DNA from 2 places in the Streptomyces sp. NPDC057877 genome. Region 1 is predicted to be linked to the other one. Evidence: riboswitches for the same ligand, from Rfam matches in the RefSeq annotation. Region 1 holds a riboswitch; the other holds the start of a gene.
What was found. A riboswitch is a leader RNA that binds a small molecule or an ion and turns the genes downstream of it on or off. The one in region 1 is predicted to bind thiamine pyrophosphate.

Region 2: it holds a riboswitch for thiamine pyrophosphate, as region 1 does, so the genes downstream of both, thiO (glycine oxidase ThiO) here and ACFVQG_RS31215 (thiamine ABC transporter substrate binding subunit) in region 1, are expected to answer to the same signal.

Annotation. Positions count from the first base shown of each region.
Region 1 is NZ_JBHVMS010000011.1:201,998-208,978, forward strand. It holds gene ACFVQG_RS31205 (SRPBCC family protein) at 1-332, shown strand, start outside; gene rlmN (23S rRNA (adenine(2503)-C(2))-methyltransferase RlmN) at 404-1,510, shown strand; TPP riboswitch at 1,537-1,643, shown strand; gene ACFVQG_RS31215 (thiamine ABC transporter substrate binding subunit) at 1,723-2,805, shown strand; gene ACFVQG_RS31220 (ABC transporter permease) at 2,781-4,466, shown strand; gene ACFVQG_RS31225 (ABC transporter ATP-binding protein) at 4,466-5,488, shown strand; gene ACFVQG_RS31230 (LAETG motif-containing sortase-dependent surface protein) at 5,560-6,285, opposite strand; gene ACFVQG_RS31235 (LOG family protein) at 6,443-6,981, opposite strand, start outside.
Region 2 is NZ_JBHVMS010000005.1:365,811-372,791, reverse strand. It holds gene ACFVQG_RS16720 (deoxyribonuclease IV) at 1-466, opposite strand, end outside; gene pknB (Stk1 family PASTA domain-containing Ser/Thr kinase) at 484-2,421, opposite strand; gene ACFVQG_RS16710 (thiazole synthase) at 2,623-3,417, opposite strand; gene thiS (sulfur carrier protein ThiS) at 3,420-3,620, opposite strand; gene thiO (glycine oxidase ThiO) at 3,617-4,780, opposite strand; TPP riboswitch at 4,778-4,889, opposite strand; gene ACFVQG_RS16695 (hypothetical protein) at 4,944-5,294, shown strand; gene ACFVQG_RS16690 (NAD(P)/FAD-dependent oxidoreductase) at 5,327-6,556, shown strand.

The DNA.
Region 1 (6,981 bases):
TCGACGAGGGCCCACTGCACACCGGCTCCCGCGTCCGCGTCACCCGCCGGGTCGGCAGCCGCGAGGTGCCGATGACCATGGAGCTGACCGAGCACGAGCCCCCGTACAGCTGGCGGGTGCAGGGCATCGACGGCCCCGTCCGCGCCTTCTTCCACGGGGAGATCGAGCCCCTCGAGGGCGGCCGGCGCTCCCGCGTCACCCTGGAACTGGACTTCGTGGGCCACGGCATCGGCAGGGCCCTGGTCCCCTTCGTCGTCCGCCCCCAGGTCCGCAGGGAACTGCCCCGCAACGAGCAGCGCCTCAAGGAGCGGCTGGAGGGCATGGCCGTCTAGCGGGACGGCCGGAGAGCCGGTCAACCGGGCGGGCCGGGTCACACCAGTGGATCTGCGACACTGGTTGAACCATGCCCAAGCCCGGAGAACTCACTTTCGTAGCCCCCCGCGGAGCCAAGAAGCCGCCGCGGCATCTCGCCGATCTCTCGCCCGCCGAGCGCAAGGAGGCGGTGGTTGCGGTCGGGGAGAAGCCGTTTCGTGCCAAGCAGCTCTCGCAGCACTACTTCGCGCGGTACGCGCACGCGCCGCAGGAGTGGACCGACATTCCCGCCGCGTCGCGCGAGAAGCTGAGGGACGCGCTGCTGCCGGAGCTGATGACCGTCGTACGGCATCTGTCGACGGACGCGGACACCACCCGTAAGACGCTGTGGCGGCTGTTCGACGGGACGCTGGTGGAGTCGGTGCTGATGCGGTACCCGGACCGGGTGACCATGTGCATCAGCTCGCAGGCGGGGTGCGGGATGAACTGCCCGTTCTGCGCGACCGGGCAGGCGGGGCTCGACCGGAACCTGTCGACCGCGGAGATCGTGCACCAGATCGTGGACGGGATGCGGGCGCTGCGGGACGGGGAGATTCCCGGGGGTCCGGCGCGGCTGTCGAACATCGTGTTCATGGGGATGGGGGAGCCGCTCGCCAACTACAAGCGGGTCGTCGGTGCCATCCGCGCGCTCACCGATCCCGAGCCGGACGGGCTCGGTCTCTCGCAGCGGGGGATCACCGTGTCGACGGTGGGGCTGGTGCCCGCCATCCACCGGTTCGCCGACGAGGGGTTCAAGTGTCGGCTGGCCATTTCGCTGCACGCGCCGGATGACGAGTTGCGGGACACCCTCGTACCCGTGAACACGCGGTGGAAGGTGCGGGAGGTGCTGGACGCCGGGTGGGAGTACGCCGAGAAGTCCGGGCGGCGGCTGTCCATCGAGTACGCGCTGATCCGGGACATCAACGACCAGGCCTGGCGTGGGGACCGGCTCGGGCGGCTGCTGCGGGGCAGGCCCGTGCACGTGAATCTCATCCCGCTGAACCCGACGCCGGGGTCGAAGTGGACCGCGTCGCGGCCCGAGGACGAGAAGGCCTTCGTCGAGGCGATCGCCGCGCACGGTGTGCCGGTGACGATCAGGGACACCCGGGGCCAGGAGATCGACGGGGCGTGTGGACAGCTCGCGGCCACCGAACGGTAGTCTGAGCGCCGTAGGAACACATCTTCATATTCCGACAGGGGAGCGCCACAGCGCTGAGAGTGCGGCAACCGGCCGCAGACCCTCCGAACCTGGCCCAGGTCATTCTGGGTAGGGAGATCGGTCATCACTCGAGCTGTTGCGCCCTGCCCGGGAACCGCGGAAGGTCCCGGGCGGGGCCGCGTCTTCTCCTGGTCCATCCCAGGAGGAATCCAGTGCACATCAACAGGTACGCCGCCGCCGTGGCCGCCGGGCTCGGGGTCGTCGCGCTGTCCGGGTGCGGGGGGTCGTCGTCCGGCGGCGACTCCGCGGCCGACAGCAAGACCGTCACGCTCGTCAGCCACAACTCGTGGGCCGTCTCCGAGGACGTCCTCGCGGCCTTCGAGGAGGAGTCCGGCTACCAGGTGAAGGTCCTCACCGACGGCGACGCCGGGCAGGCCGTCAACAAGGCGATCCTGACCAAGGACAACCCGCAGGGCGACGTCCTCTTCGGCGTCGACAACACCCTGCTGTCGCGTGCTCTCGACAACGAGCTGTTCCAGTCGTACGAGCCCAAGGGTGCCGACGAGATCCGGCCCGAGTACCGGGGCGACGAGGGTGAGGGGCGCGTCACGCCCGTCGACACCGGTGACATCTGCGTCAACTACGACAAGGCGTACTTCGAGGAGCACGACCTGAAGCCGCCGCGGTCGTACGACGATCTCGTCAAGCCCGAGTACAAGGACCTCCTCGTCACCGAGAACGCCGCCTCCTCCTCGCCGGGGCTCGGGTTCCTGCTCGGTACGGCCGCGGAGTACGGGGACGACGGCTGGCAGGACTACTGGGAGAAGCTCAAGGGCAACGGCGTGAAGGTCGTCGAGGGCTGGGAGCAGGCCTACAACGAGGAGTTCTCCGGGTCCGCGGGCGGCAAGCAGGCGGGCGGCGACCGGCCGCTGGTCGTGTCGTACGCCTCCTCGCCGCCCGCCGAGGTCGTCTTCGCCGACCCGCGCCCCGAGACCGCCCCGACCGGCGTGGCGATGGGCACCTGTTTCCGGCAGGTCGAGTACGCGGGCCTGCTGAGCAACGCCCGCAACAGCGAGGGCGGCAAGGCGCTCATCGACTTCCTCGTCGGCAAGCGGTTCCAGGAGGACATGCCGCTGAACATGTTCGTCTACCCGGTGCGGGAGGGCGCCCAGGTGCCCGAGGAGTTCACGCAGTACGGTCCGCAGGCCGACGACCCCCACACCATGGCACCGGCGAAGATCGCCGAGAACCGTGACGAGTGGGTCAAGTCGTGGAACTCGCTCGTGCTGAAGTGACGCAGGTGACGCAGGTGACCTCCCGCGTGCGGAGCGGCGCGGCGCGGCTGGGGCTGCTCGCCCTGCCCGTCGCGTTCTTCGGCGTCTTCTTCGCCTACCCCGTCACCGCGATCGTCGCGCGCGGGCTGCGCGTCGGCGACGGCTGGCGGTTCGGGCGGCTGTGGGAGGTCCTCGGGGACTCCGGGATCCGGCAGGTGCTGTGGTTCACCACCTGGCAGGCGCTGGTCTCCACCGCGCTGACCCTGCTGATCGCGCTGCCCGGCGCCTATGTCCTGGCCCGGCTGGACTTCCCCGGCCGCCAGGTGCTGCGGGCGGTCGTCACGGTGCCGTTCGTGCTGCCGACCGTCGTCGTCGGTACGGCGTTCCTGGCGCTGGTCGGGCGCGGCGGACTGCTGGACGAGCTGTGGGGCGTACGCCTGGACACCACCGTCTGGGCGATCCTGCTGGCGCACGTCTTCTTCAACTACGCGGTCGTCGTGCGGACCGTCGGCGGGCTGTGGGCGCAGTTGGACCCCCGGCAGGAGGAGGCGGCGCGGATGCTCGGGGCGTCCCCGCTGCGGGCCTGGCGGCAGGTGACGCTGCCCGCGCTGGCGCCCGCGGTGGCCGCCGCCTCGCTGATGGTGTTCCTGTTCACCTTCACCTCCTTCGGTGTGGTGCAGATCCTCGGCGGGCCGACGTTCTCGACGCTGGAGGTCGAGATCTACCGGCAGACCTCCGAGATCTTCGACCTGTCCACCGCCGCCGTGCTGACGCTCGTCCAGTTCGCGGCGGTCGGCGGCGTCCTCGCCGTGCACGCCTGGACCGTACGGCGGCGGGAGACCGCCCTGCGGCTGGTGGACGCCGCCACCACGGCGCGCCGCCCGCGTGGTGCCGGGCAGTGGGCGCTGCTCGGCGGGGTGCTGTGCTCGGTCGCCGTGCTGCTGGTGCTGCCGCCCGCGGTGCTCGTCCAGCGGTCGCTGGACGCGCCCGGCTTCGGCTACTACCGGGCGCTGACGGAGGCGGAGGGCGGGATCTTCCTCGTGCCGCCCATCGAGGCGGTCGGCAACTCACTGACGTACGCCCTCGCCGCCACCGCCATCGCGGTGCTGGTCGGCGGGCTCGCGGCGGTGGCGCTGACCCGGCGGGACGCGGGGCGGTTCGTGCGCGGGTTCGACGCGCTGCTGATGCTGCCGCTGGGGGTGTCGGCGGTGACGGTCGGGTTCGGGTTCCTGATCGCGCTCGACGAGCCGCCGCTCGATCTGCGGGCCACCTGGATCCTGGTGCCGCTGGCGCAGGCGCTGGTGGGGGTGCCCTTCGTGGTACGGACCATGCTGCCGGTGCTGCGGGCGGTGGACGCGCGGCTGCGGGAGGCGGCGGCCGTGCTCGGGGCGTCGCCGTGGCGGGCCTGGCGCGAGGTGGACCTGCCGATGGTGCGGCGGGCGCTGCTGGTCGCGGCCGGGTTCGCCTTCGCGGTGTCGCTCGGGGAGTTCGGGGCGACGGTCTTCATCGCCCGCCCCGACAACCCGACGCTGCCGGTGGCCGTGGCCCGGCTGCTCGGGCGGCCCGGTGACCTCAACTACGGGCAGGCAATGGCCCTGTCCACGATCCTGATGGTGGTGTGTGCGGTGGCCCTGCTGGTACTGGAGAGGCTGCGGGTGCCGAACCGGACGGGGGAGTTCTGATGCTGCTGAGCCTTCAGTCCGCGACCGTCCGTTTCGACGGGCGGGCCGTGCTCGACGCCGTCGACCTGGCGGTGGCCGAGCACGAGATCGTGTGTGTGCTCGGGCCCAGCGGCAGCGGCAAGTCGACGCTGCTGCGGGCGGTGGCCGGGCTCCAGCCGCTGGCCGCGGGGCGGGTGCTGCTCGACGGCCGCGACCAGAGCGGGCTGCCCGCGCACCGGCGCGGGGTGGGGCTGATGTTCCAGGACCATCAGCTGTTCCCGCAGCGCGACGTCGGCGGCAATGTCGCCTTCGGGCTGCGGATGCACGGGGCTTCGCGTGCGGAACAGCGGGACCGCGTACGGGAGTTGCTCGACCTCGTCGGACTGCCGGGGGCCGCCCCGCGCGCCGTGGCCGCGCTGTCCGGCGGTGAGCAGCAGCGCGTGGCCCTCGCCCGGGCGCTCGCGCCCCGGCCCCGGCTGCTGATGCTGGACGAGCCGCTCGGCCAGCTCGACCGCTCGCTGCGGGAGCGGCTCGTGGTGGAACTGCGGGAACTGTTCGGGGCGTTGGGGACGACCGTGCTCGCGGTCACCCATGACCAGGGCGAGGCGTTCGCGCTCGCCGACCGGGTCGTGGTGATGCGGGACGGGCGGATCGCCCAGTCGGGGACGCCTCTTGAGGTCTGGCAGCGGCCCGCCGACGAGTTCGTGGCCCGTTTCCTCGGCTTCGACAACGTGGCCGGGGTGACGGTCACCGGTCAGGCCGCGGACACGCCGTGGGGCAAGCTGCCCGTCCCCGAGGGTGCCCCGCAAGGGGTGCGCACCCTGCTCGTCCGGCCTGCCGGGGTCCGCCTCGCGTCCGCCGACGCGGGCCTGCGCTGCACGGTCGTCGCCCGCGCCTTCAAGGGCACCCATGTCGCCGTACACCTGCAGCCGGAGGGCGACGCGCCCCGTCTTGAGGCGGCCTGCGCGCTGCGGGACGCGCCCGGGGTGGGGGACGTGGTCGGGGTGGGGTTCGACGCGGCGGAGACCGTGGTGCTGGGCTGAGCGGCGGCAAGGGAACGGAACGGCCGGGTGGCGTGAGCCACCCGGCCGTCGTGCGCACCGTGTCGTACGGGTCAGCGGTTGCTGTTGCGGCGGCGCATGCCGAAGAACACCGCTCCGCCACCGGCGAGCACCAGCGCACCGGCGATCCCGGCGATCATGCCGGTGTTGGAGTTGGCGCCGGTCTCGGCGAGGTTGGACTTTCCGGCCGCGGGGGAGGGCGCGTTGCTCGCCGTGTCCGCGGGGGCGGTGGTGGTCTCCTCCGCCGGGGACGACGGGGTCGGGGTCGACGGGCTGCTCTCCGAGGGGGTCTCGGAAGGCGTGCCGGACGGCTCCGGGGAGGACTCCGAGGGGGTCGGCGTCGGGGTGTCGTCGTCGGCGCAGCCCGTGGCCGGGGTGGTGAGGTGCGGCTTGATGTCCTCGTCGACCTGGTTACCGGCCTTGACGTGGACGCGGTAGGTGGCGCCGGGCTTCCAGTCTTCCTCGAAGGTGATGGTGACGCCTTCGCGGGAGCCCTTGACCACCTGGCTGCCCACCATGCGCTCGTCGGCGCCGTTGTTCTCCAGGTAGACGGTGACGGTCGCCGGGACGCCGGTCGGGTCCTTGTCGGTGACCGTGATGACGCCCTTGGCGCCGTCGCACTCGGCCGCGGCGGAGAACTCGCTGATGTCACAGGCGAGGGCACTGCCCGTGACACCGAGCACCAGCGCGGTGGAGGCGGCGGCGACCCCGAGGGCGCGCACGGAACGGCCGGTGAACCGGCGGGCGTTACTGCGTGCGTTGTGGCGGATTATGGACACGTTTGTCCTTTACGAGTTGCAAATGCGGGGGGTTGAGGGGGAAACGGGGCGCCACTGAGGTGCGCGTCCATCGCCCCCGGGAACACACAGGTCTATAAGCGCTCCATAAGCAGTGTCAATCCACGGACGCAACAGCGCAGTTGGCTTTGCCCTCTCATTAACCACCGAGACGTTTCAACGTCTCCGGAACCTCCTCGATCCGGTCGACCAGCGCGATCCGCGCCGCCATCGACCGCTCCCGGGCCAGCGACCGCAACAGCGGCCAGGCGGGCAGCCGCTCCGTCCAGTGCGCCCGGTCCACCAGGACCATGGGGGTGGGCTCGCCGCGCGACTCGTAGTAGTTCGGGGTCGCGTTGTCGAAGATCTCCTGTACGGTCCCGGCGGCACCGGGCAGATAGATCACGCCCGCGTTGCAGCGGGCCAGCAGGCCGTCCTCGCGGGTGGCGTTGGCGAAGTACTTGGCGATGTGCGCGGCGAAGGGGTTCGGCGGCTCGTGGCCGTAGAACCAGGTGGGAATGCCGACCGAGGTGCCGCCGCGCGGCCAGCGGGCGCGCACCTCGAAGGCCGCGCGGGCCCACTCGGTGATGGACGGGGTGAACTTCGGGGCCTTGGCGAGCAGGTGGAGGGCGTCCGGGAGCATCGCGTCGTCGTGCGGCGCGGCGTACGCGCCCAGGTTCGCCGCCTCCATCGCGCCGG
Region 2 (6,981 bases), on a different contig from region 1:
CCTGGCCCGCGGTGGACTCCAGCAGCAGGAACGGGTCGTCGTCGTGGGTCAGCTCCTCCAGCAGCGGCAGCATCCGCTCCCGCACCTGCTTCAGGGCCACCGCCCGGTCCCGGCCGCCGGTCGCGCTGCCGGTGTGCACGACCACGCCGAGCGCGCCGATCTCCCGGCCACGGCGCAGCGAGTGCCGCAGCGACTCCACCGACCGCTCGACGGTCGCCTCGGTGTGCGAGCCGAAGTTGATCAGATACGGCGCGTGCACGTACGCCGGTAGGGACTGGGCCGCGCAGGCCGCGCGGAACGCCTCGTCCTGCCGGGGATCGCCGGTCGGCGTGGCCCACCCGCGCGGGTTGGCGACGAAGACCTGCACGGTCTCGGCGCCCAGCTCACGGGCGTAGCCGAGTCCTACGGTGTTCAGTCCACCGGCGACCGGGACGTGGCTGCCGACGGGGTTGCGGGGAGTGCTCACGTGCGTACGACCTCTTGTCACCCGATCTCGATGGTGATCGTCGACCCCTTGGGCGCCGTCTCACCGCCGTCGACGGACTGGCCCTCGACGGTGTCGCCGAACAGGCCGAACAGCCCGCGGTCCTCCTTGACCTCGAAACCGGCGTCCTGGAGCTTCTCCTTGGCGTCGTCGACGCTGTCCCCGACCACGTCCGGGACCTCGACCATCTCCGGGCCCTTGGAGACGGTCAGCGTGACGGTGTCGCCCTCGGCGGCCTCGCCGTCGGCGCCCGGCGACTGCTGGGCCACCTGTCCGGCGTCGTACCCGGAGTGGATCTCCTCTTCGGCGATCCGCACCTTCAGACCCGCCCGGAGGAGTTCCTCCCGGGCGTCCTCCAGGTCGTCGCCGAGGACGTCCGGCACGTCGACGGGGTTGCCCTTGCTGACGGTGAGCGTGACCGCGGAGCCGGAGCGCAGCTCGGTGCCGCTCTCCGGGCCGGTGCTGATCACGAAGCCTCTGGGGACGTCGTCGCTGAACGTGCGCGTGACCATGCCGGGCTGCAGGCCCTCCTGCTTGATCACGTCCTTCGCCCTGTCCAGCCGGTATCCCGTCACGTCGGGCACCTGCACGGTCTCCGGGCCGCGCGAGAGGGTGAGGGCGACGGAGCCGTTGCCCCGGATCCGGCTGCCCGGTGCCGGGTCCGTGCTGATCACGGTGCCGCGCTGCACGGTGTCGCTGTACGCCCGCTCGACCTTGCCGACGTCGAGACCGGCGTCGCCGAGCCGGTCCCGGGCCTCCTGCTCGGTCTGTGCGAGGAGCGGGGGGACCTTGGTGAACTGGCCGGAGTTGATGTACCAGACGCCCGCCCCGATGCCGAGGGCCAGCAGGACGGCCGCGACGATCGTGAGCACCCCGCGCCGGGGCAGCCCGGTCCGGCGGCGCGGCGGCAGCGGCGGCGCGTCCAGGCGGCTGGTGAGGTGGGGGCCGTACGGGTCGGGGGCGTCCCCGTCGACGGGCAGCGTCCGCGGCACGGTGAGCGAGCGCGGGAGCACGCTGGTGCGGTCCTCGGCGTTGTCGTGGCCGTGGTCCGTGCCGAGCGCCTGCGGCGGCACCATGTCCAGCTGCTCGTCGCTGAGCGCGCCGCGCGCCGTACGGGACTGCGCGAGCAGCGCCACGGCGTCGTGCGGCCGGATACCGGGGTTGCGCGCGGTGGCCGAGGCGACCAGCTCGTCCAGCTCGTACGCCAGGCCCGGCACGGACGCCGAGGGCGGCGGCACGTCCTCGTGGAGGTGCTTGTAGAGGACCACGGCGGCGGAGTCCCCGTCGTGCGGCTTGCCGCCGGTGAGCATCTCGTACAGGACGACCCCGCACGCGTACACGTCGACGCGCGCGTCCACGCCGCCGCCCTGCTCGATCTGCTCGGGGGCGAGGTAGGCGACGGTGCCGAGCACCGCGCCGGTGGTGCTGGTGACGGTGTCCACCGAGCGCACCAGGCCGAAGTCGGCGACCTTGACCCGGCCGTCGTCCCCGATGAGCACGTTCTCCGGCTTCATGTCCCGGTGCACGAACCCCGCCCGGTGCGCGGCGCCGAGCGCGGCGAGCACCGGCTCCAGGATGTCCAGCGCGGCCCGCGGCTGGAGCGCCCCGCGCTCGCGCAGCACATCGCGCAGGGTGCAGCCCGCGACGTACTCCATGGCGAGATAGACATACGCCCCGTCGGTCCCCTGGTCGAACACCTGGACGACGTTGGGGTGCGCGAGCCGCGCCACCGACTTGGCCTCACGGATGAACCGCTCGACGAACGTGCCGTCCGTCGCGAGCGACGGGTGCATCACCTTGACGGCGAGAACGCGGTCCAGCCGGGTGTCCACGGCCCGGTAGACGGTCGCCATCCCACCGACGGCGATCCGCGCGTCGATGCGATAACGACCGTCGAGCACCTGCCCGACGAGAGGGTCCTGAAGGGTCGTGTCCACGCAGGTGAGTGTACGAGGAGCGACTGACAGACCTGGCCGCTTGCTTCGAGATCGCACCAGGACTGATTCGTACCTGTGACGCAACGCACGAAGGAGAAGCCGCCGACGGCGCCGAGCCACCCACGGCAAACGTGAACCTGCCAGCCGCCCGGAAACGGGTGGTGCGCGGGTCGGAGGGAAACGGCCAGCACCCACGCCGGTTCAGAAGGCAGGCCGCTCAGGATCCAGCACCGCCAGGCCCTCCGCAGGAGACGACGCCTCCGCGAACCGCCGCACGGGAATCCGCCCGGCCCGCCGGGCCAACCGCCCCGCCTCCACCGCATGCCGCATCGCGTCAGCCATCAGCACCGGCTCCTGAGCCCGGGTCACCGCGGAGGCCAGCATCACCCCCGCACACCCCAGCTCCATCGCCAACGCCGCGTCCGACGCCGTACCCGCCCCCGCGTCCAGGATCACCGGCACCCCCGCCCGCTCCACGATCAGCTCGAAGTTGTGCGGGTTGCGAATCCCCATCCCCGACCCGATCGGCGACCCCAGCGGCATGATCGCCGCACATCCGGCGTCCTCCAGCTTCCGCGCCAGCACGGGGTCGTCATTGGTGTACGGCAGCACCGTGAACCCGTCGTCGACCAGCGTCTCCGCCGCGTCGAGCAGCTCGATCGGGTCCGGCAGCAGCGTCCGCTCGTCGGCGATCACCTCCAGCTTCACCAGATCCGTACCGAGCGCCTCGCGCGCGAGGCGGGCCGTCAGCACGGCCTCACCGGCGGTGTAGCACCCGGCGGTGTTGGGCAGCACCCGGATCCCGAGCCGGTCCAGGACGGACAGCACGGAACCGTGCACCGAGGGGTCCACGCGCCGCATCGCGACCGTCGTCAGCTCCGTGCCGGAGGCGACCAGCGCGCGCTCCAGCACCTCCAGGCTGGGCGCCCCGCCGGTGCCCATGATCAGGCGGGACGTGAAGGACGTACCGCCGAGGACGAAGGGATCGTCGGCCATGGTCAGCCTCCTTGGACGGCGGTGAGGACTTCGACGCGGTCGCCCTCGGCCAGCGGCGTGGTGGACCACTGCGCGCGCGGGACGACGGTTTCGTTGAGGGCGGCGGCCACTCCGGAGGGCGCCGCGGTGAGCGTGCTGACGAGGGCGTCGAGAGCCGTGCCGGGCGCGATGTGCCGGGGCTCTCCGTTGACGGAGATGTTCATGCGGGCTGCTCCATGAGGGCCGGGGTTCCGGTGAAGCGCTGGGGGGTGAAGGGCCGGGCCACCTCGGGCAGCTCGCCGGTGGCCAGGACGTGCGCCATGGCGTCGCCGGTGACCGGGGTGAGGAGCACGCCGTTGCGGAAGTGCCCGGTGGCCAGCAGCAGCCCGTCGAGCGCGGTCGGGCCGAGCAGCGGCGCGTTGTCCGGGGAGCCGGGGCGCAGTCCCGCGCGGGTCTCCGTCAGGGGCAGCTCGGTGATCCCGGGCAGCAGCTCGTGCGCGTCGCGCAGCAGCTCGTACACGCCGCCCGCGGTGACCGAGGTGTCCCAGCCGAGTTCCTCGCTGGTGGCGCCGACGACCAGTTCGCCGTTCTCGCGCGGCACCAGGTAGACATGGCTGCCGCGGACCATCGCGCGGACGGTGCGGCTGAGGAACGGCGCGTACCGCTCCGGCACGGCCAGCCGCAGCACCTGCCCCTTCACGGGCCGCACGGGCGGCAGTACGGCGTCGGGAACGCCCGCGAGGCGTCCGCTGAGGCTCCCCGCGGCCAGCACGACCTGCTCGGCGGTGAGCTGATCGCCGTCCCGCGTGAGCACACCGGTGGCCCGCTCCCGTACGACGGTGAGCCGTTCGGCCCAGGCCCGGCGGAAGACCACGCCCGCCCGCTCGCAGGCGGCCACGAGAGCCGTCGAGAGGAGCCGGGGGTCGATCTGGTGGTCACCGTCCACCCGCAGCCCGCCGCGCACGCCCGGCGCGAGCATCGGCTCCAGACGGCGGCAGTCCCGCCCGGACAGCCACTCGGACTCCAGCCCCGACTGGCGTTGCAGGGCGTGCAGTTCGCGCAGGTGGGCCCGGTCGTCGGTGTCCAGCGCGACGGCGAGGGTGCCGCTGCGGCGGTAGCCGACGTCGTGGCCGGTGAGTTCGGTGAGTTCGGCCGCGAAGTCGGGATAGCGGCGGGCGGAGGCGAGATTGAGCCCGAGCAGGGTCTGCTCGCCGTAGTGCAGTTCCGTGACGGCGGCCAGCATTCCGGCCGCCACCTGTGCGGCTCCGCCGCCCGGTTCCGGATCCACCACCGCGGTGGTGAGCCCGCGCTGTGCGGCTCGCCACGCGGTGACGAGGCCGATGACTCCGCCCCCGATGACAAGGACGTCTGACGTACGCGACATGGGCGTCCAGCCCCTCCCTTCGCCGGCATGACCCGGATCAGGTTCGTACGGTCGGAGGCCGCCAGCCTCCCTCTCAGCCCGGTGCGTCCGGGCTCCCGCGAGTGCTTTACGTTGGCCACCACCCTAGCTGTTGCCGCGACGTCTCTGTAAGGGAGCCTCCGCCATGCCGCGCTCGCTCGACGGCCTCGTCCTCGCCCCGGTCGCCGACCAGGCCCCAGGTCAGGTCGGCACCCGGACCCGGTTCACGTACCACGAGAAGGAGGGCGAGATCTGGGCGGAGTACGCGGGCGGCGACGTCGTACGCGGCCATCTGGTGGGGACCCGGGCAGGTGACCGGCTGGACTTCCGGTACGTGCAGCTCAAGCAGGACGGCACCACGTCGTCGGGGCACTGTGTGTCGACGGTCGTGGAACTGCCCGACGGGCGGGTGCGGTTGGAGGAGGCCTGGGAGTGGGAGTCGCAGGAGGGCAGCGGCACCAGTGTGGTGGAGCAGGTCACCGAGCCCGCCCCATGACTGACTTTTCGTCAGTTGTCTATGGTGATCAGGTGAGCGAGCAGACGCAGGCACGGGGAGGGTCCACGCCACGGCGCGTGGTCGTCGTGGGCGCGGGCATGGCCGGGGTGCAGACCGCGGTCGCCCTGCGCGAACAGGGCTTCACCGGCACCGTGACGCTGATCGGCGCGGAGCCGCACCAGCCCTACGACCGGCCGCCGCTGTCCAAGGCCGTGCTGCTCGGCACGGCCGAGGGCTCCGCCTTCGACGTCGACTTCGAGGCGCTCGGCATCGAGCTGCGGCTGGGCCGCGAGGTGGCGGGCGTGCGCCCCGCCGACCACGAGCTGGACACCGGGGCCGGGCCGGTCCCCTACGACGTCCTGGTCGTCGCCACCGGCGCGGAACCGGTCCGGCTGCCGGGCACGGAGGGCGTGCCCGGGGTGCATCTGCTGCGCACCCTGGACGACGCCGAGCGGCTGCGGCCGGTGCTCGCCCGGCAGCGTGACATCGTGATCGTCGGCGCGGGCTGGATCGGCGCCGAGTTCGCCACCGCGGCGCGCGAGGCGGGCTGCGCCGTGACGGTCGTGGAGGCCGCGGACCGCCCGCTCGCGGGCTCGCTGCCCGCCGAGGTGGCCGTGCCCATGGCGGCCTGGTACGCCGACAGCGGGGCCGTCCTGCGCACCCACGCGCGCGTGGCGCACATCGAACCCGGCGTCGTGGTCCTCGACGACGGCACCCGGCTGCCCGCGGACGCCGTGGTCGTCGGCATCGGCGCCCGCCCCGCCACCGCCTGGCTCGCCGGGTCCGGCATCGAGCTGGGCACGTGGGGCGAGGTGGTGGCCGACGCCGGGCTGCGCACCTCGGCCCCGGACGTGTACGCGGTCGGCGACTGCGCGTCCTTCCCCTCGGGACGGTACGGCGAGCGTCTCCTCGTCCACCACTGGGACAACGCCCTCCAGGGCCCCCGCACCGTCGCCGCGGACATCCTCGGCGAGGCCCCCGCCGACTACGACCCGGTGCCGTACTTCTGGTCCGAGCAGTTCGGCCGCTTCGTCCAGTACGCGGGGCACCACCCCGCCGCCGACACCACCGTCTGGCGCGGCGACCCCTCCGGCCCCGCCTGGACGGTCTGCTGGCTCCGCGGCGACCGCCTGACCGCCCTCCTGGCCGTGGGCCGTCCCAGGGACCTGGCCCAGGGCAGACGCCTGATCGAGTCGGGCGCCCGAATGAACCCCACGCTCCTCACGGACCCGGCCCGCCCACTGAAGTCGGCGACCGCGTAGCCACCGGCCCGCGGGCCCGGCTGCCCGGCCCCGGCTGCCCGGCCCCGGCTGCCCGGCCCCGGCTGCCCGGCCCCGGGGCTGCCCGGCCCCGGCCCGTGCGCGCTCGCGCTCGTGTCCTGTGCTCCCGCGCCGTGTCCTGTGCTCCCGCGCCCTGCGCTGTGCTCCCGCCCCGTGCGTTGTGCCTCGTGCGCGCGGGGCGCGCGGGGCGACCACACCGGTACCTACCGGCCGAGGTGCGCCCCGGGTCGTGCTTCCCCGCCGGGCGCCGCCCGTCCTGGTGGCCGTCCCCGACCTGCCGCGCCCACCCCCACCTCCGCTTCTTCCGGCCACGTGGCGCCCCCACCTCCGCTTGCGGCCACGTGGGCGCCCCCACGCCCGCTTCCGGCCACGTGGGCGCCCCCACGCCCCGCCCGCCCGCGCGAGCG